Thiosocius teredinicola: one gene and its partner. The protein of the gene in region 2 interacts with the protein of the main gene of each other region in a pairwise test. Links are inferred from orthologs where the notes say so. Each region holds a gene or a part of one and is shown on either strand. Other genes may lie near its edges. The genes, in order: purT and ispA.

The links.
Region 1: the proteins of ispA (region 2) and purT interact in binary tests that used the Escherichia coli proteins (3 or more experiments, as listed by UniProt). The link is inferred for Thiosocius teredinicola from one-to-one orthologs.

Annotation. Positions count from the first base shown.
Region 1 is NZ_CP019936.1:4,534,738-4,544,850, reverse strand. What follows is about bases 3,391-6,283. They hold purT (formate-dependent phosphoribosylglycinamide formyltransferase), read right to left. Parts: upstream 5,491-6,283; coding sequence 4,291-5,490; downstream 3,391-4,290. Other genes in these bases: B1781_RS21480 (lipid A deacylase LpxR family protein), read left to right, coding at 5,573-6,283; B1781_RS23040 (hypothetical protein), read right to left, coding at 3,391-3,617. Also shown: B1781_RS21495 (sigma-54 interaction domain-containing protein), read right to left, coding at 1-198; B1781_RS21490 (histidine kinase dimerization/phospho-acceptor domain-containing protein), read right to left, coding at 653-3,193; more of B1781_RS23040, read right to left, coding at 3,366-3,390; more of B1781_RS21480, read left to right, coding at 6,284-6,619; B1781_RS21475 (phosphomannomutase), read left to right, coding at 6,688-8,172; B1781_RS21470 (PilZ domain-containing protein), read left to right, coding at 8,229-8,528; B1781_RS21465 (hypothetical protein), read left to right, coding at 8,525-8,788; B1781_RS21460 (hypothetical protein), read right to left, coding at 8,804-9,472; phosphoserine phosphatase SerB, read right to left, coding at 9,469-10,113. UniProt on the Escherichia coli protein: Involved in the de novo purine biosynthesis. Catalyzes the transfer of formate to 5-phospho-ribosyl-glycinamide (GAR), producing 5-phospho-ribosyl-N-formylglycinamide (FGAR). Formate is provided by PurU via hydrolysis of 10-formyl-tetrahydrofolate.
Region 2 is NZ_CP019936.1:1,191,139-1,201,339, forward strand. Bases 270-3,250 are described here. They hold ispA ((2E,6E)-farnesyl diphosphate synthase), read right to left. Parts: upstream 2,221-3,250; coding sequence 1,318-2,220; downstream 270-1,317. Other genes in these bases: B1781_RS05830 (retropepsin-like aspartic protease family protein), read left to right, coding at 270-281; folE2 (GTP cyclohydrolase FolE2), read right to left, coding at 290-1,123; B1781_RS05845 (exodeoxyribonuclease VII small subunit), read right to left, coding at 2,210-2,449; B1781_RS05850 (CNP1-like family protein), read left to right, coding at 2,547-3,155; parE (DNA topoisomerase IV subunit B), read left to right, coding at 3,183-3,250. Also shown: more of B1781_RS05830, read left to right, coding at 1-269; more of parE, read left to right, coding at 3,251-5,069; B1781_RS05860 (c-type cytochrome), read left to right, coding at 5,184-6,242; B1781_RS05865 (DUF302 domain-containing protein), read left to right, coding at 6,239-6,721; B1781_RS05870 (hypothetical protein), read left to right, coding at 6,923-7,363; B1781_RS05875 (hypothetical protein), read left to right, coding at 7,332-8,552; B1781_RS05880 (bifunctional diguanylate cyclase/phosphodiesterase), read left to right, coding at 8,565-10,201.

The DNA of each region.
Region 1 (10,113 bases), 3.3 Mb from region 2 along the record:
GCCATCCCAGCGGGCATACAGGTGAAGCTCGTGGATCGAGTGGCCGATCAGTCCTTCTTGTGAATAGCCGGTCAGCTGAGAGGCTGCCGGATTGGCGAAGGTGATATTGCCGTCGAGGTCGAGCCCGTAGATGCCGTCGCCGACCGAATCGAGTATCGGCTGGTTGGCGGCCTCGAGCTGGCGATTGCGTTCGGCCAATTCGGTACGCAGACGCGCGATCGTCAGATGGGTTTCGACCCGCGCGATGACTTCCTCGGCCTGGAACGGCTTGGCGATGTAGTCCACCGCACCCATCGACAGGCCCTTGATCTTGTCGTCGGTGTCGTCGAGCGCCGACAGGAAGATCACCGCGATGTCGCGCGTCTGTGGATCGGCCTTGAGCTGAGCGCAGGTTTCGAAGCCATCGATGCCGGACATCAGAATATCCAGCAGCACTAGGTCCGGTTGGGCCCATTGAGCCACCTTAAGCGCATCTTCGCCGCTCTTGGCGACCAGCAGTTTGTGTCCCAGGCCCTTCAGGGTACCGAACAACAACTGCAGGTTGGTCGGGTTGTCGTCGACCAGCAGGATGGTGCTGTTATGGGGTGGGTTCAATGCGGCGTTGCTGGGTGCTCGGGTAGCCCTGCATGATAGGAGAAAACGCGGATCGCTGTCATGCCGATGCGGCCGGCCCGGCGAGGGTGTCGAGCTGCGACGCCAGACGGCGCAGACCATCGAAGTCGAACAGCCTCGCCATCAGCGCGATCTCTTCGGCCGCGTTGGTTGGTGCGGCTGGATGATCGGCGAGTTCTTCGGCCAACTGGAACAGGTGGGCCACATCACCCAGATCGATGGCCGAGTGCAGGCGAGCTGCGGTCGATTGCGCCAGCTCGGCCGACCAGGCGGTCGTGATCTGCCGCGGCGCCGCTGTCGGCGGAGCCGGCATGGGGTCCGCGTTGCGTGCGTGGGATTCGAGTTGCGAGGACAGTTCGGACGCGTCCAGCGGATGCTGCAGAAACACGTCAAAGCCAGCCTCGACGGCAACCGATGCAACCGCCGTGTCGCCGACGGCGATGATCGGCGGTGGTCCATAGCGTGCTGCTTGGTGCAGCGTTGCGCACATGCCGGTGGCGTCGTCGGTGGCGTCGAGTTCGACGACAACCCCGGCCACCAGGTGCTGTTCGAGATAAGCAGCTGCCTGCCCGATCTGTTGCATGCGTTGAATGACAAAGCCTTTGTCTGCCAGTGCGTCTTTCACGTCGAGCGGTTCGCGTGATTCTGCGGCCAGCCACAACAATGTCTGCACAGCTGCGGCTGGGTGGTGGTCGACCGAAAGCACCACCGGTTGCGCATCGTCGGGCGGCGCCAGATTGGGCAGGCGAAAATGGAACCGGCTGCCGATGCCCGGCGTGCTGTCGACATTGAAATCGCTGCCACCCAGCAGGCGTATCAGGCGCTGGTTGATAGCCAGTCCGAGGCCGGTGCCGTCCACCGCCTTGCCGTCGCGCGCCTGGCTGAACGCATCGAAGATTGCTTCGAGTTTGTCCGCCGGCACGCCGACGCCGGTGTCGGCAACCTCGAACCGGATCTGTCCCTCCGCGTCCAGGCAGACGCTCAGACTGACCACGCCCTGCTCGGTAAACTTCAGCGCGTTGCCCAGCAGGTTCAACAGGATCTGCTTGAGCTTGACCGCGTCGGTCATGACGATCGCCGGGATGTCGGTGCCGACATCGATGCGCAACACGAGATTTTCAGCTGCCGCGCGCGAGGCGACGATGGTGCGAACATCGTCGATCAGTTGTCGTAGGTCGACCGGCTGGAGATCGACCTGCATGCGTCCGGCTTCGATCTTGGTCAGGTCGAGGATATCGTTGATCAGGGTCAGCAGGTGTTGACCGCAACGCTCGATGGCTTCAACGCTCTCGCGCTGTGCTTGGTTGAGTTCGCCGTCGCGCCGCAACAGTTGGGCATAGCCGAGCACGCCGTGCAGCGGCGTGCGCAGTTCGTGACTCATGTTGGACAGGAACTGTGATTTGGCCTTACTGGCCTGCTGCGCCTGCTCGTTGGCTGATCTCAGCGCCACTTCGGTGCGCTGGTTCTCTTCGATCTGCTCGATCAGCTTCGTATTACTCTGGCGCAATGCGGTGGTGCGTTCGGCGACCCGGTGCTCGAGCACTTGGTGCGAGCGGCGCAATTGCTGTTCGCGGTGCGCGATATGTTGCGCCATGCTGCGGATCGCGCTGGCCAGGGCCCCGAGTTCGTCGTGGCTCTTAACGTCTGGGTCTACGTTGAAGTCGCCGCGACCGATCTGCTGAACGCTGGCGTCCAATGCTGCAAATGGCCGGGTAATGCGGTGGGCTATGGCGGCGATGACCGACATCACCACGAGCAGCGACACCACCAGAATGCCGGCCACCCATACCACCTTTTCGTTGGCTGCCATCAGTGCCGTCTCGGTCGGTGTGGCCGCCAGTATGCGCCAGGGCAGCCCGGGAACCTGCGTGCTCACCAACCAGTATCTGTCGTCGTTGTTGAGGCCGCTGCGAATCTCGCTGACGCTGCCGAGGCTGCCGGCGCTGCCGATCGAATCCGCCAACTGCTTTCTGACCAACGGGGGAGGGTCGGGCAACCTCACCTGGCCGTTGTCGTCGGCGAGCATCAGGATCATGTTGGACGACGAGCGTTCGGCCGACAGTTCTTGGTAGACCGCGTTCAGCGATAGATTGACGAACGTCTCCCCAACGCGCTCCCCGGCGCGGTCGAGCGCGCGATAGAAAACGATGGCATTGGATTCGATATGCCAGCCGGGCGCCTTCATCTGTGAGATCACATCATCTTCGGGCAGGGTTTCGCCGCCGGGTTGGCCACGCCGCATCAACGCACTGCGATTGCTCGGTGCGTACAGGATGCCGGCGGACTGGGCCAGCGGCGTTCTGCGCAGACCATCTATGAGGTGGGCATACAGTAGCGATTGGTCTTGGTCCGGATCGGCCTGCATCAGATCGCCGAGGCTTTCGGCCAGCGCGGGCGCCTGGGAAAGGCTCAACGCGAACTGGGCGGCCCGATAGCGGGCGTGTTCGAGCAACAGGTCGTGGGCGTCGTCCGTGAGGTGGGCCCGCAGTTGGGTGACGCCGAACAGGAACAACAGCAGGTAAACCGCGATAACCGGGAGCGCGGCGAACAGGACGAGCTTGGTACGTATTGGCAAATGCACGAGTAATCCGGTCGACGAGGCGAGTATCCGCTCAAGAAACCGTTATCACCTTAATCCTAGGCAAAAAAAACCCCCGGGGGACGCGGGGGTTTCAATCCGACTAAGCGGAACTCGTACTGTAGTTATAACTCGGAGAACATCGTGATTCGATCAGGCCTCGCTCGGTCAGCGGTTACGCATGACGACTGCGATCGTCGTTGTCGCTTTTGCCCAAGCCCACAAGTTTGGGTAGCGACAACACCGAGAAGGCACCAGAGAACACCACCATACCGACGATCAATAATGGGGGAATGTCGATACCGAGCAGCGGACCGGCAATTGCGAGCAGCATTGCTGAGAGCCAAGCTACCAAGCCCGCCACACTCAATAACGTGCCTGCCTTATCGTCCGGTTGATTTGCAGCTGATGGGGAGTAAGTACTCATCTTTTCCACCTTGGTTCGCGTCCTGTTGCTCATTTGGTTGCAGCGTTATTGCCTGTGATGGCGGAGGTAATAGAGCAATGGCTGTGCCAAAAAAAAAGTCCCTTTTCAAACAGATGCTTAGGCATTTTCGCCTGCGCTTTTAATGCCTCAGCGCGGTTTTTCGACTCGAAATATCGCGTCGGCGGCAATTGGCGCGATATTTCGCGCCTAGTCTTGCTGGAGAGATCGCGACACGCCGGCGCCATTGCCGGATACGGCCGAGATTCCGCGGCTTCGCGGGCTGCTCGGCGTTGTGCCGACGGCTACGTCGCGCGGCGTATCGCTTAAGACCCGGCGATGCCGCAGATGATTTCAGCGCAGCCGTGGGTCTGATGTTCAGTTTGCGAGCGGTCGCGGCAACTTTGCGCTGAAATATTGTTCATTTGCACCCAAAAATCGTAAAAAAACGATAAAAGTCGAAGTGCCGAAATTTGGGGAGACGCCGTCTGCAGCGCATTGGTTCGCGTGGTAGGAGTGAGGTTTAGTCCACAAAGTGGACCCAAAATGTGACGCAGTTCACATTGTTTGGTGGCGCCGGAACGCCGGTCCCGGCCTATTTGCGGGAGTCAGTGGTATTGCGCACATTGCCCCCATTATCGGCGCGATATTTCGCGCCGATAATGGGGGTGCCGCGTCAGTCGGGTTTGATCGGCCGTACTTTGCCTGCCACGACGGCCGCTATCTCGCGGGCGGCCTCGGTTGACCCGGCGCGCGCCAGCGCCACCCCCATCCGCCGCCGTTCGAAGCTGGTCGGCTTGCCGAACAGTCGAACCTCGCTGTCGGGAACGCTCAAGGCTTCTGCCAAGCCGTCGAACGCAATGCTGTCTGCGTCCACGCCACCGTAGATCACCGCGCTCGCGCCGGTGTGGGCCAGCCTTGTATCGACCGGCAGGCCGAGGATGGCGCGGGCGTGCAGTGCGAACTCGTTCTGATACTGGGTGATCATCGTTACCATCCCGGTATCGTGCGGTCGCGGGCTGACCTCGCTGAACAGCACCTCGTCACCGCGGACGAACAGTTCGACCCCGAATAGACCACGACCACCAAGCTCGGCGGTGATCGCGTGCGCAATCTCTCTGGCGCGTTGGGCTGCGACGTCACTCATCGCCTGCGGCTGCCAGCTCTCGACATAGTCACCGCGTTCCTGGCGGTGGCCGATCGGGTCGCAGAAGAAGGTCTCGACGTCGCCGTTCCGGCCGACCGCGCGCACCGTCAGTTGTGTGATCTCGTAATCAAACTCGATCATCTCCTCGACGATGACGCGGCCGCGATTGACGCGCCCGCCACTGAGGGCGTAATTCCAGGCATCATCCAGGTCGTCGGCCGAATGTGCCGTCGACTGGCCCTTGCCTGACGACGACATGACCGGCTTGATGATGCACGGAAAGCCGATCTTCTCGGCAGCGGCGCGCACCTCGTCGAGGGTTTCCGCAAAAGCGTAACCGGAAGTCGGCAAACTCAGCGTTTCTGCAGCCAGGCGGCGGATCCCCTCGCGATTCATCGTCAACTGCGTGGCGCGCGCCGTCGGGATAACCTCGGCGAGGCCGTCGGCCTCGATCTGCGCCAGCATGTCGGTGGCGATCGCCTCGATTTCAGGGACGATCAGGTGGGGTTGCTCCTGCTCGACCAGCCGGCGCAGCGCCTGACCGTCGGTCATGTCGATGACGTGCGCACGGTGAGCGACCTGGTGTCCGGGCGCATTGGCGTAGCGGTCGACCGCGATGACCTCCACCCCGAAGCGCTGCAGTGCGATGATGACTTCTTTGCCGAGTTCGCCGGCGCCGAGCAACATGACGCGAGTTGCAGTGGGGCTCAAGGGGGTGCCGATGCGCATTGTGGTCTCCAGGTTCTCGGTGGGGTGACAAGATTAGCGGGAGCTGCCGGCCTTGGCGAGGCTGGGTATAGTGACGGGCAATATGCAGTACCTACAAAGAATGATGTTTGCGGCCTTCGGGCTGTTCTGGTTGATCACAGCGGGTTTCGTGCACGCCAAAGATTGCGAGTCGCCGGTCAATTCGTCCGGATTCGGCATCGGCGTATATTTCGACCAGGATCTGCTCGCGCCGAGCAACGACGACCGCGACTACACCATGGGGATCGGTGTCGAGATCTTTCAGGACGAAGGCCCCCTGTACCTGATGCGCGATCTGCTGACGATGGTCGAGCCGGTGGTGGGGTTCGACGAACGCTGCGGCCGGGTGTACCAGAGCTTCATGTTCGGATCGCTCAACTACACCCCGGACGATATCGGCGATCCCGAGCCGATCTACGACGACCGGCCGTATGCCTCGCTGCTGTACCTGTCGAACAAGCGCGTGATCGCCGACGACGAACGTGCCCTGGGGGTCGAATTCATGGTCGGCGCACTGGGCACCAACGTCGCGCGCGAGGTACAGCAAGGGCTGCACGGCTGGTGGCGTGACACCACCGACGACGATGAGCCGGTCGACCCGGAAGGTTGGGATCACCAGATATCGGATGGCGGCGAACCGACCGTCCGTCTGCGGGTGACCGATTCGCGGCGCTTCGCGCGCGGCTCCAACTGGGATCTGGCGCATTCCTGGGACGCCAATCTCGGCTTTCAGACCAATGCCAGCATTGGCTTGAGCGGGCGCATCGGCAAGCTCAACAGTCCGTTCTGGAGTGTGCCCTACGATCCGATCAACCGCGGTAACTTCGTGCCCGCCGTGACCGGTAACGAATGGTATTTCTGGGCCGCCGGGCGGCTGCGCGCAGTCGCCTACGATGCGCTGTTGCAGGGGCAGTTCCGCGACAGCGAGGTGACCGTCGACTACGACGACATACGCAAGCTGGTCTGGGAGGGCGGCGTCGGTGTGACCAAGGGATGGCCGGGATTCCAGCTGACGTTTTCCATCAACGCCAAGGCCGGCGACACGCTGCTCGACAAGGCGCCCGACGAGCACCTGTGGGGCGGACTGTACCTTAGCAGGCGCTATGATTGATTTATGGGTAGGCAGCGTTCGCGCGAAAAAGCGATAGAATCCTGCCGTTGCCCCCTGATGGACGTAGGATGAGCGAAAAATCCGAAGCTATTGCCATCGCCGACCTGATGTCGCACAGCGGTGTTGGATTCGGCACCAGCGGCGCGCGCGGCCTTGCGGAGGCCATGACCGACCGGGTCTGCTACCTGTACACCATCGGTTTTCTGCAGTATCTCGAAAAGATCGATGCGATCCGGCCGGGCGATGCGGTAGCCGTGGCCGGCGACTATCGTCCGAGCACGCCACGCATCATGGCGGCGGCGATCGCGGCAATCGAGCAGATCGGCTATGTGCCGATCAACTGCGGCAATATCCCGAGCCCGGCGGTGGCCTATTTCGCGATCGGTGAACGTATCGCCAGCCTGATGGTGACCGGCAGTCACATACCGGACGACCGCAATGGCATCAAGTTCAACAAACCCGATGGCGAGGTGCTCAAATCCGACGAAGCCGGTATCAAGGAGCAGGTGGTGTCGGTCGAGCGCGCCTTGTTCGACGATCAGGGGGCGTTCGTAGAACCGCACCCCCCGCCCGCTGAAAACAATACTGCCTACCGGCGTTACGTCTCGCGCTATCTGGATTTCTTTCCGGCAAACTGTCTGGCCGGTAGCCGGGTGCTGGTGTACGAACATTCCAGCGTCGCCGCGAGCGCCATGACCGAGATATTCGGCGGCCTGGGTGCCGATGTCGTCCGGCGAGGCTATTCCGATGCCTTCATCCCGGTCGATACCGAGGCGGTCCGCCCTGAGGATATCGCGTTGGCCAAGGAGTGGGCCGAGAGCGAGCGTTTCGACTTGCTGGTGTCGGCGGATGGCGATGGCGATCGGCCGTTGGTCGGCGACGAGGCCGGCAACTGGCTGCGCGGTGACGTCGCCGGTGTTCTGACCGCACACTTCCTCGACGCCGAAGCCGTTGTGACCCCGGTCAGCAGCAATACCGTGGTCGAGAAGTCGGACTGGTTCGACCGCGTCGAGCGCACCCGTATAGGTTCCCCTTACGTTATCGACGGCATGCTGGCGGCGCAGGAGGAAGGTGCACGCAGCGTTGTCGGCTACGAAGCCAACGGCGGTTTCTTGCTGATGACACCGATCGAGATGGACGGCAGGGAGCTCGACGCCCTGCCGACGCGCGATGCCGTGCTGGTTGCGCTGTCGATACTGCTACTGGCCAAACGCAACGGCATACCGGTTTCTCAGTTGGCCGACCTGCTGCCGGAACGCTACACGGCAAGCGATCGACTCAAGGCGTTTCCGACCGAATTGAGCACGCAGCGGATTGCTGAGCTGACTGCCTCCAAAGACAACATTGAAGATGCATTTCCGGCGCTGGGGGCAGTCGCGCAAACCGACACCACCGACGGTCTGCGCATCACGTTCGACAATGGCGAGGTCGTGCACCTGCGCCCATCGGGCAATGCGCCGGAACTGCGTTGCTACACCGAAGCCGCGTCGGCAGAACGCGCACAGGCACTCAACACCGATTGCCTGAATATCCTCGCCGCATGGCGAGAGTGAACCTGGCCGGGCGCTGCAACGGCGCGCGCAACGAATAACGACAGAGAGAGGCACGAATGCTCGACTACAACGAAAAGCGAAGCTACCCGCGCATGGATATCGAGTGCCCGGCAAGCTTCAAGGTAGTTGGTGGCGAAGGCGGGGGGGCTATCGTCAAAAACCTGAGTGGTGGCGGTCTGCTGATCTGGATTGATCATGCGATCGAACCGGAGTCGGTCATGCAGATCGAGGTCAAACCGGTAACCAATATCACCCCGCCGATGACGGCCGAGGTTCGCGTACTGCGCTGCACGCCGGTCGGCAGCGAAGAGGGCAGTTTTGCCGTTGCCTGCCAGATCAACCGGGTTCTTGGATGAGTCAACTGCTCGACGATATCGTGCTCGAGATTGCCGATGCGCCACATTCGGCTGCGGCATTGACGCTGTATGCGCTGGTATCGACGCTCGAGTTCGAGCAGGCAGGCTACCTGTTCAAGCTGGTCAAGCTGCGTGACCTTTCCGCGGAACAACGCCAGTTGGCCTATCGCCTGATGGACCTGATGGCCGATGGCGGCAACCAGGGAGAGCAGTGGGATCAGGCCAAGGCGCGCATGGATGAATTGGTGCGTGCCGGCTGAACGGGTGTTGCCTGCTTACTCACTGGCGGTATAGGTCACGCCGTCGGGCATCACGAAGTCGCGCGGCGGCAGATACTCCAGTATCTCGCGGGAATCATTGTCGATCAGAATCGACAGGCCCTTGTCGGGATAGAACCAGCTCACTGCCTCTTCACTCTCCGCTATCCACGCGGTGGGCTCACCGAAACGCGATCGGAAGAACTCCGCATCCAGGCCGCGGGTGGCCGGCACGTAGGTGATCGCGGTGACGCGTCGCTGCATGTGATCCTTGGGAGCGTCGGGCAACGGATGTTTCCAGTCGCCCGAGGGCGAGCCTTCGCGCTTGGTGCTGCGCGCCAGGATTGCCTGCAGTTCTTCGTCGCTGGCTTCGAGCTTGGCCACCACCTTGGCCTGCAAGGGGCCAAACTGCACGTTGCCGAAAAACGCCTCGAGCGACGGGCGGCCGGATGCCGGCTCGAACAGTGCAAGGGCCTCGAGGCCACCGAACTTACGCATCGCATCGGCCAGTGTCGCCTTGCCCAGGTCGAGATCGAAGACGCGACTGCCGCCGTCGTCGTTTAGCGTGATCTGCCAAGGCAGGTCGGTGCGCGCTTTGAGCGCATCCGGCCCGGGTGTCGGCGCGAACAATTGAAAGCCGATCAGCACGATGGCAACGACCGCCAGAATCGCGAGCGGGGTCTTCATGCACTTACCTCCCGGTCACGTACACCCAGTAGATACAGAATGCTGTCCAGCCCCAATGTGGAAATGGCATGTTCGGCATTCTCCTTGACGACGGGTTTGGCATGAAACGCGACACCCAGCCCGGCGATCGACAGCATCGGCAGGTCGTTGGCGCCGTCGCCGACGGCGATCGTCTGACGCATGTCGATGCCCAGTTGATGGGCCATGTCGCTCAACAACTCGGCCTTTTTCTCGCCGTTGACGATCTCGCCCTGCACCTTGCCGGTGAGCTTGCCATCGACGATCTGCAGTTCGTTGGCCGACACGCAGTCGAGGCCGAAGCGCTGCTTCAGGTGATCGGCGAAATAGGTGAAGCCGCCGGACAGGATGCCGACGCGGTAGCCGAGTTTCTTCAGGCTGGCGATCAGGCGTTCTGTGCCTTCGGTGATCGGCAGTTCAGCGGCGATCTGCGCAAGCACCGATTCCTCCAGGCCCTCGAGGGTCGCCAGACGGCGTTCGAAACTCTCGTTGAACGGGATCTCGCCACGCATCGCCGATTCGGTGATCGCGGCCACCTGGTCGCCGACCCCGGCTTTCTTGGCGAGCTCGTCCATGACTTCGCACTGGATCAGGGTCGAGTCCATGTCGAACACGATCAGGCG
Region 2 (10,201 bases):
GCGCCACCAGCATCGCGATGAGTGAGCCGCAGGCCGAGCGCCTGGGTTTACAGCACCGGGTCGACGGTCGGCGTATCGGCGTGTCTACCGCGTCCGGCTTCGCCGAGGGTCACGAGGTGACGTTGCGTTCGCTATCGGTCAACGGTGTGCGTTTCGACAATGTGCGCGCCGTTGTGATCAGCGGCGATAGCCCGCGCAACGTGTTGCTGGGCATGAATGTACTCAAACGCTTCGACATCGATCAGCGCGAGAATCTGCTGATCCTGCGCACCAAGTACTGAGCGGCGATTTACTCGGCGGCTTTTTGTTCCGCTTCCTTGTCGCGCTCGATCAGGGCGTAGGCAGAGTGATTGTGGATCGACTCGAAGTTTTCCGCCTCGACGGTGTACGCGCAGATGCGGTCGTCGGCGTTCAGGCGGGCGGCCACGTCGCGCACCGTGTCTTCGACGAACTTGGGGTTGTCGTAGGCACGTTCGGTCACGTACTTCTCGTCCGGACGCTTCAGCAGGCCGTACAGTTCACACGAGGCCTCTTTCTCGACCAGGTCGATCAGTTCTTCGATCCAGACGAAATCACAGGTGCGCACAGTCAGCGTGACGTGTGAACGCTGGTTGTGTGCGCCGCGATCGGAAATGGATTTGGAGCACGGGCACAGGCTGGTCGTCGGTACGATCACCCGGATGTACATCTCGGGCTTGCCGTTGCGGATCTCGCCGATCAGGGTCACTTCGTAGTCGAGCAGGCTCTGTACACCGGAGATCGGTGCCTTCTTGTTGACGAAGAAGGGGAAGGTCATCTCGATATGGCCGCGCTCGGACTCGAGGCGATCGACCATTTCGCTGAGCATCTCCTTGAACGATTCGACCGAGATCTCGCGCTCGTGACTATTGAGGATCTGGACGAAGCGCGACATGTGTGTGCCTTTGAAATTGTGCGGCAGAAACACATACATGCTGAACGTGGCGACCGTGTGCTGTTCACCTTCGGTGCGGTCTTTCACGCGTACCGGATGGCGAATGTCTTTGATGCCGACCTTGTTGATGGCAATACGGCGGGTATCCGCGCTGCTCTGCACATCTTCGATCTCGGCACCGATTGTCGGTTTCGGATTGGCTACGGTCATGTCGAGTTCGCGGGACCCGGTCCCACCTCAATAGTTGAGTGATTTTCTCAGAATTATATCTGCCGCCGGCGTCACAACAAAACACCGCAAAAGGTGTGGCGGAGCCGCGTATTATCGCCCGCTAATGGAAAAGACGCCATCGCTATGTTTTGGGGGCGGATTAGTGGATCGGGGGCAGGCCCTGCCGACGTCCGCTAGCGCTTGCGGCCGATGATGTAGCGCGCCAATTGGCGCAGCGGATCGGCCGTTTTGTCGAACCCGGCGATGTTGTCGAGCGCTTCGTCGATCAGCCGGGCCGCCATGTCGCGTGCGCCGTCGAGGCCGATCAGCGCCGGGTAGGTGGCTTTGTCTGTCGCGGCGTCTTTGCCGCGGGTTTTGCCCAGGACAGAGGTCTCGCCCTCGATATCCAGCACGTCGTCATGCACCTGGAACGCCAGGCCGATGCAGCGGGCGAAATGTTCGAGGCCGGCAAGCCGGTCGTCGTGCGAGGCACCGGCCGCATAGGCGCCGAGGCGCACGCTGGCAACGATCAAAGCGCCCGTTTTGTGGATGTGCAGCGCTTCCAGCTGGGCCAGATCGATCTCCTTGCCGGTCGCCTCCATGTCGAGCGCCTGGCCACCGGCCATGCCGCGCGAACCGCTGGCATGAGACAGTTCGGCCAGCATGCGCAGCCGGTCGTGATGATCGACGCACAGGCTGTCGTCGTTGCACAACACCCTGAACGCCAGGGTCTGCAGTGCGTCGCCGGTCAGGATTGCGGTCGCCTCGTCGAAGGCTTTGTGGCAAGTGGCCCGGCCGCGCCGCAGGTCGTCGTCATCCATCGCCGGCAGGTCGTCGTGCACCAGCGAATAGGCGTGGATCAGTTCGACCGCGCAGGCCGCGCCGTCGAGGCATTCGGGCTGCGCGCCGAACGCCTGACCCGCGGCATACACCAGCACCGGGCGCACCCGCTTGCCGTCACCGAGTGTCGCGTAGCGCATCGCGCTGTGCAGCTTAGTGGGCTGTGTCGAATCGGGGGGCAGCCAGCTATCCAGTGCGCGTTCCACACGCACCCGGCAATCGCCGAGAAAGACCTGGAAAGCCGGATCAAGCGTCATTGTCGAACGGCTCGGTGGGCGCGTCGGGGGTATTGGCAGTGAGGATCTCGACCTTCTGCTCGGCCGCCTGCAGTGCCTGCTGGCAATGTTTTGTCAGCGCTATTCCGCGCTCAAAGGCGCCGAGCGACTCGTCGAGCGTCATCTCGCCGCCCTCCATTTTTTCGACCAGGGCTTCGAGCTCTGCGAGCGATTCTTCGAACGATGCCGGTTCGGTTTTCTTCTTGCTCATGCCGTTTCCTGTCAATGTGACTAAGCTAACGCAACGGAGCGTCCGGCGTAAACCCGACGGATGCAAGAAGGCGCCTTCGCGCGGTAAAATCGCCGCCATGACAAATACACTCGGATTTCGATGGCTGGCCGCCGTTATTACCGTCGCCGGCTTCACCTGTTTAATGCCTATGAACGCCGCGGCGAAGGATCTCATCATCGATCCTTATTACGAATACCGCGACGAAGTCAGCAAAGGCGAGTTCGAATACGACGACAGCCAGGACATCCCGTGGATCGAGAATGAGACGGAAGTGCTGGCGGTGCCGCAGCCGGACAATCTGAGCCAGATAAAGCTCGACCAGCTGCCGGAAGGCTTCACCCTGTTCATCGACAAATCGCGGATCGATGTCAACGAGAACGACGATGTGATCCGTGTCTGGTTGTGGATCCGTAGCCAGTCCGGTTCGGAAAGCGGAACCTTCGAAGGTTTTCGCTGTGCGACCGGTGAGAACAAGGTCTACGCCTACGCCAATCCGCAGCGCGATCCGCCGGTCACCAAGGCCAAGCGGCCGCGTTGGCAGTTCGTCAACGCCAACCGCAACGGCAACTACCGCTTCGAACTGATGAAAGACTATTTCTGCGGTATCCGCGGAACACGTACGGCAGGTGAGATTCGCGATTACCTGACCGGCGAGTTCCGCCGCGAATATTTCATGTCCCAGTAATCCACGCCCACGGGTATCCCTAGAACGATGAGCGCCTATGACGCCTCGGCCATCGAGGTATTGAGCGGACTTGAGCCGGTACGCAAGCGTCCCGGTATGTATACCGACACTACACGCCCCAACCATCTGGCGCAGGAAGTGATCGACAACAGCGTGGATGAGGCGATCGCCGGTCACGCCAAGAAGATCGAGGTAACACTCTACAAAGACGGCTCGATCGAGGTTAGCGACGACGGTCGCGGCATGCCGGTCGACATCCATCCGCAACAAGGTATTCCCGGGGTCGAGGTCATCCTGACCAAGCTGCATGCGGGCGGCAAGTTCTCGAACAAGAACTACCAGTTCTCGGGCGGTCTGCACGGGGTAGGCGTGTCCGTCGTCAACGCACTGTCGAAGCACCTCGAAGTGTGGGTCAAACGCGACGGCAAGGAATACAACATCGCGTTCGCCGACGGCGATAAAAAGTCGGACCTCGAAGAGGTCGGCAAGGTCGGTAAGAACAATACCGGCACACGCATACACTTCTGGCCTAATCCGAAGTATTTCGACTCACCCAAATTCAGCGTGCGCCAGTTGTGCCACCTGCTGCGCGCCAAGGCGGTGCTGTGCCCCGGCTTGCTGATCCGTTTTCAGCAGGAAGGCGAGGCCGAGGCCGACGAATGGTGTTACGAAGACGGACTGAAAGACTATCTGTGTGATGCGCTCAGTGGTTTGCCGATGCTGCCTGAAGAGGCCTTCGTCGGCAGCAGCAGCGGCAATGATGAGGCCGCCGATTGGGCGCTTGCCTGGCTGCCGGAAGGCGGCGAAGGTGTCGCCGAGAGTTACGTCAACCTGATTCCTACAGCGCAGGGAGGGACGCACGTCAACGGCTTGCGCACCGGGCTGACCGAGGCGGTGCGCGAGTTTTGCGAGTTTCGCAACCTGCTGCCGCGCGGCGTGAAGCTCGCCCCCGACGATGTGTGGGCCAACGTCAGCTATGTGTTGTCGGTGAAGCTGGTCGACCCGCAGTTCTCCGGTCAGACCAAGGAGCGGTTGTCGTCGCGTGAATGCGCGCCGTTCGTTACCGGGGTGGTCAAGGATGCGTTTGGCCTGTGGCTCAACCAGCATACCGAGATCGGCGAGCGGATTGCGGACATGGCGATCAACGCCGCGCAGGCGCGTCAGCGCGCCGGGCGCAAGGTGGTGCGCAAGAAGGTGACGCAGGGGCCTGCGCTGCCGGGCAAGCTGGCGGACTGCCTGTCGGACGACGCATCGCGCACCGAACTGTTTCTGGTCGAGGGCGATTCGGCCGGCGGTTCGGCCAAGCAGGCGCGCGATCGCAACTTCCAGGCGATCATGCCGTTGCGCGGCAAGATCCTGAATACCTGGGAGGTCGACTCGGCCGAGGTATTGGCGTCGCAGGAGGTGCACGACATCTCGGTGGCGATCGGTGTCGAGCCGGGCAGCGATGATCTTTCCAAGCTGCGTTTCGGCAAGGTCTGCATCCTGGCCGACGCCGATTCCGACGGTGCGCATATCGCGACCCTGCTGTGCGCACTGTTCGTGCGCCACTTCAAAAAGCTCGTTCAAGAAGGGCACGTGTACGTTGCGATGCCGCCGCTGTTCCGCATCGATGTCGGCAAGCAGAAGTTCTACGCGCTCGACGACCACGAGCGCCAGGGCGTGCTCGATCGCATCGCCGCCGAAAAGGTCAAAGGCAAGATCAGCGTGTCGCGTTTCAAGGGGCTGGGCGAGATGGACCCGGCGCAGCTGCGTGAGACCACCATTCATCCGGACACGCGTCGTTTGGTCCAGTTGATCGTGGAGTCGGGTGACGACACCAATCAGATCATGGACATGCTGCTCGCCAAGAAGCGCGCCTCCGACCGCAAGGCCTGGCTGCAGGAGCGCGGCGATCTGGCCGACGTATCGTGATGGCGGGCGCCAAATCGGCGCTTTCTGACCCGCCTCAAGCTATTAGGTCTAAACTTTTCCATCAGTAGCCGCTAATATTGCGATGCAATAAATGCTGACTTGCGGGTTTGAAGGATGAGTTTGCGACGTTACCTGGTCCTTGCGGGCGCCCTGTTGTCGGGGATCGGCAGCCCCGCGTTGCTGCTGGCCGCGCCCAACGGCCAAGCGTTGTATGAAGAACACTGCAGCGCCTGTCATCAGATGGAAGGCCAGGGCGGTATCGGTCTGCCGCTGATGAATGCCAAGCTCTCGGATGTTTCCGACCTGTACCTGCGCAAAACCATCCGTCTGGGGCGCCCCGGCCGCGTGATGCCGGCCTTTCAGAAGATGAGCGACGCACAGGTCGATGCGATCGTGAAATTCCTGCGTGACAGCTCCGGTACGGTGGCGCGCACCTTCACCGACGAACCGGTCGTCGGTGACGCAGCCAATGGCGAAAAGCTCTACACCGAGAACTGCGTGAAATGTCATGGCGAAGATGGCAGCGGTGAAGGCGAGGGTACCGGTGTGACGCTGTCGCGCGAGCGCACGTTCCTCGTCATGCCTGCCTCTATCTCCAACAGCGGATTCCTGGCTTCGGCGTCGGATCAGATGATCAAGCAGGTGATCATCAATGGTCGCCGGCTCTCCGGCATGCCGTCGTTCGGCCATGATCGATTGCAGGAATCCGAGATCAACGACCTGGTCGCCTATGTGCGCTCGTTCGAAGAACAGGAACGTCAGGTCGAGGCGCTCGACGAAGATGAACGTCCGACCCATGTCTACGAGTCGCCGTACGACTTCGATACCACCGTGAGCAACGTCAAGGCTGCATTGACCGGTGCCAACTTCCGCATCTTCCCCGACCGCTACATCGAGCAGGGCCTGGTCGATGAGTTCAGCATGAACACGCGCCAGGTTGGCGTGCGCTTCTGCAACTTCAACGTGATGTACGGCATGTTGAAGATCGAGCCGCGGCTCGGCACCGTGTTGCCCTGTCGAATCAGCATTCTGGAGCGCAAGGACGGCAGCGTTCTGCTCGTCGTGCCGAATCTGCGTGTCGTCTCGCGCTGGTTCAACAACGATGAACTGGTCGGCCTGTGGGACCGCATGGAAGAGACATTCACTGAGATCGTCGACGAGGTGACCCTATGATCCGTCGCCTGAGTTTCGTTTGCTTATTGCTTGGCGCATTGTTCATTCCTGCGATTGCGCAGGCGGACAATATGCTGATGGGTCGGATGCCGCTACGTGCCGAGATCGTTCTTGAATACCTCAAAGAGAGTATCGAGGAACACGGCTACACGATCGCGCATCTGCAACTGTGCGACGGCGGCATGAAAGATTTCGGCTACAAGTCGGACTTCTATCGCGTCGTGTTTTTCGGTAAGGCCGATGAGGTGCGACACCTCACTGAGAAATACCCGGAAATCGTGTCGTACCTGCCGTTGAAGATGGCGGTGATCGCCGAAAAAGATGAAACACTGCTGGCGATCATGAACCCGGAGGCGCTCGCGCCTTACTTCCCCGGTCAGGAGATGCAGATCCAATTGGGTCGTTGGCACAGCGATCTCGTCAGTATCTTCGACGAAGTCCGTCGCGAGACCGCCCAGCACAAACCGATCGGCCAATAGACCTCTGCCGTACGCCATCCCCCGGCGCTCGCAATGAGCGCCCGCAGCCGCCTTGGTTGCTGTTTTGACGCTTTGTCCTAATATTTCTGAGGGATTTCGTTAACAAGTCTGGCGAGAGGGGAGCGACAAGCGTGGGCGCGCGACGGTTACCAACAGGCACACGGGTGTGCCGGTCGAGCTGACGGCCACCGCGCAGTCATCGTGTTTATACCTTCAATCAACGCCCGACTGCCTGCCATCCTCGGCCTGTTCCTGACGATAGGCTGTTCATCCTGCGTGGTCGCTGAACCCGTCGCCATCGCCAATTCGTCTGTTGGTTTGGATGCCGTGTCGCTGAATACCGCGCGCCTGGTGTTCAGTCACCAGCTCGCACAATGGCCAAACGGTACCGAGGTACGCGTTTTTGTGCTGCCCGATAATCATAATGTTCACCGGACGTTCGCCAAACACACCCTGAGTCTGTATCCACGACAGCTCCGGCGGGTTTGGGATCGCCAGGTGTACACGGGTACCGGACAGGCGCCGGAAACGGTCGCCAATGAGCAAGAGATGTTATACAGGATTGCCACAACGCCAGGTGCCGTCGGGTACCTGTCGAGCGAGATGATCGATGAAACGGTACACAAACTTTCTGTTCGCTAGGGCTGTGCTCGGGCTCACCATCGCCTCGGTGTTGGCCGGCGTGCCCGCGGCGTGGGCGGAAGGCAGTACGGCCAAGGACGACATCCAGGTACACGGTTTCATTACGCAAGGCTACGTCGATACCAGCGACAACAGTTTCTTCGGCGACAGCGAGGACGGCAGTTTCGAATTCACCGAGATAGGGATCAATGCATCGTACAAGGTCACGCCATCGCTGCTGCTGTCCGGCCAATTGCTGTCGCGTCGTGCCGGTGACATGTATGATGGTTCGCCAACGGTTGACTACGCGTTGATCGACTGGAATTTCGAGAATACCGAAGACCACTCGTACGGCGTGTTGGTCGGTCGGGTCAAGAACACCCTCGGCCTGTACAATGAGACCCGCGATGTGGCGTTTACGCGGCCGAGCATCTTTCTACCGCAGCAGGTCTATTTCGACGCGGTGCGTAACTTGTTCCTGTCGTCGGACAGTGTGCACCTGTACGGCAAGTGGCATACCGACCTCGGGCAGTTGCACGTAAACGTCGGTGTGGGCCAGGGGTCGGTCGACAAGAACGTCGAGATCTCCTATCTGGGCACCGACTTCGGGGGAGAACTGGAACCGCGCGGCGCATCGTACCTGGCCAGTGCGATGTTCGAGTCGGCCAGCGGCAGCTGGCGGTTTGGCGTGAGTGCCGCCAAGAGCAAGATGGAGTTCGATCGCGACCGATTCGATCCGATCGGGTCGGGTGATCTGGATTTCCTGTATTGGGTGGTTTCCGCTCAATACAACGCCGAGCGCTGGAGCCTGACGGCCGAATACATGGAAGAGCCGGTGGATTTCGATAATTTCGGTCCACCGCTGGATCTCAAAGACAGTACCGTCCAGGGGTACTATCTGCAAGGGAGCTATCTGATACGTGATGATCTGGAGTGGGTGGTCCGCTACAGTGAAGGATACAGTGCAAAGGACGATCACCGTGGCCGCGAACAGTCAGCACTTTCCGGAGGCTTGTTGCCGCCGTCCAACTTCTTTCAAAAGGATTGGATGGTTGGATTGCGCTGGGATGTCACACCCAGCTTCATGCTGCGTGCCGAGTATCAATGGAGTGACGGTACCTGGACATTATCGACCAGAGAGAATCCCGACCCGCTGGCCAGAGACCGCGATTGGGAGATGTTTTCGTTCCTCGCCTCGTATCGCTTTTGAACGGGATCGCTGATGGACGAACAACGCGAGGAGCGTCCGCAGAAGACGCCACGTTTTGTCAGCCTGAAGTGGAAAGTGGGCATCGTTGTCAGCGTGGTGCTCATCGTCGTCAATTCGCTGATCATCTACGTCGCCTACCGTCAGTCGAACGAACAGTTCTTTCAGCAGAAGCGTGACCTGCTGCATCAGCAGCAGCGAACCATCTCCGGTTTGCTACAGCGTGACTATGATTTGCTGACCAGCTTCGCCAGCTTTATTCCACTGCTCGGCGATCATTCGCAGGCGGCCAGCGAAGACGAACGCTTGCGTGCCGTTCTCGACCGCCATAGCGCTTTGTTGGGTCTGGAGTGGGGCATCACTTCGCTGTCTTTCTTCGATAGCAGCACGCGGCTGCGTTATGCCTGGGCGAGCAACTATGATCGCGAAGGGCATGCGCGGCTCGCCCGGCAGGCCGCCGAAACAGACGCACCGGCCGGGCGTATCGACTGCACACAAAATTGCGTGCTGACACTTGCCGTACCGCAACTCGAAGGCGCATTGCGCGGCGGTGTGTTGGTGTTGAGCCGTTCGATCGCCGACGGCATCCTGCACTTTCAGCGACTGTCGGGTTCCGAGGTCGCCGTGCTGGTACAGCAGCCAAGGCAGGCCGACTCTGCCGGGCAGAATCGGCAGCGTTATCTTGCACGCTGGCAGGTCGCGGTGCCGGCACTGTCGCACCCGGCCATCACCTACGATGTGCTGCAGTTGCTCCAGCAACGTTATACCTTCGACGAACTGACCGACGAGACGGTGTTTGTCCAGCTCCGCAACCAGTGGTTTGCCTGTCTGCTCGGCCATGACCGGGCGGCCGGCGAGGGCACGGCGTTTCTGGTGGTCAGTCCGATCAGCAACGACCTGGCGCAACTCGATCAGGCCAATCGCATCATCGTGATTGCCGGTGTGTTTGGTCTGATCGCGACCGGTGCGATCCTGATGCTGTTCCTGTGGAAGCCGATGAACCGCATCCGCCAGCTGGTTACCGCATTGCCTGCACTCGGACGAAGCAAGTTCGAAGCGTTGCGCGATGCCTTGCCGGTGCGCAGCGGCAACATCGTCGCCGACGAGATCGATGTGGTGGTGGACTCGGTACAGCATCTTGCCGACGATCTGGAAACCGCGCTCGAGGCGCGTACCGAGGCCGAGCAGAACCTCGTGTGGCTGGCGGATCACGATCCGCTGACCAACCTGTTCAACCGCCGGCGGTTCCAGGAGATCTTCGATCGTATCCTGGCGCTCGGCGTGCGCTATCAGCGCACCGGCGCCTTGCTGTTTCTCGACCTCGACCAGTTCAAGTTCGTCAACGACCTGAGTGGCCACCAAGCCGGTGATGCCTTGTTGTTGCTGGTGTCGAGCGCCCTGCGCGATACGGTACGCCACTCCGACATCCTGGCCCGCCTCGGCGGTGATGAATTCGCCCTGGTGCTGCCGGAAAGCGGCGCCGAAGAAGCGATCTACATGGCGAACAAGTTGCAGCATGAGATGAAGCTGCTCGATTTTTCGTCCAGCGGCCGGATGCACAAAGTGAGCTGCAGTATCGGTATCACCTTGTTTCCCGATCACGGCAAGAACCTGAACGATCTGCTGGCCAACGCCGACATGGCGATGTATCA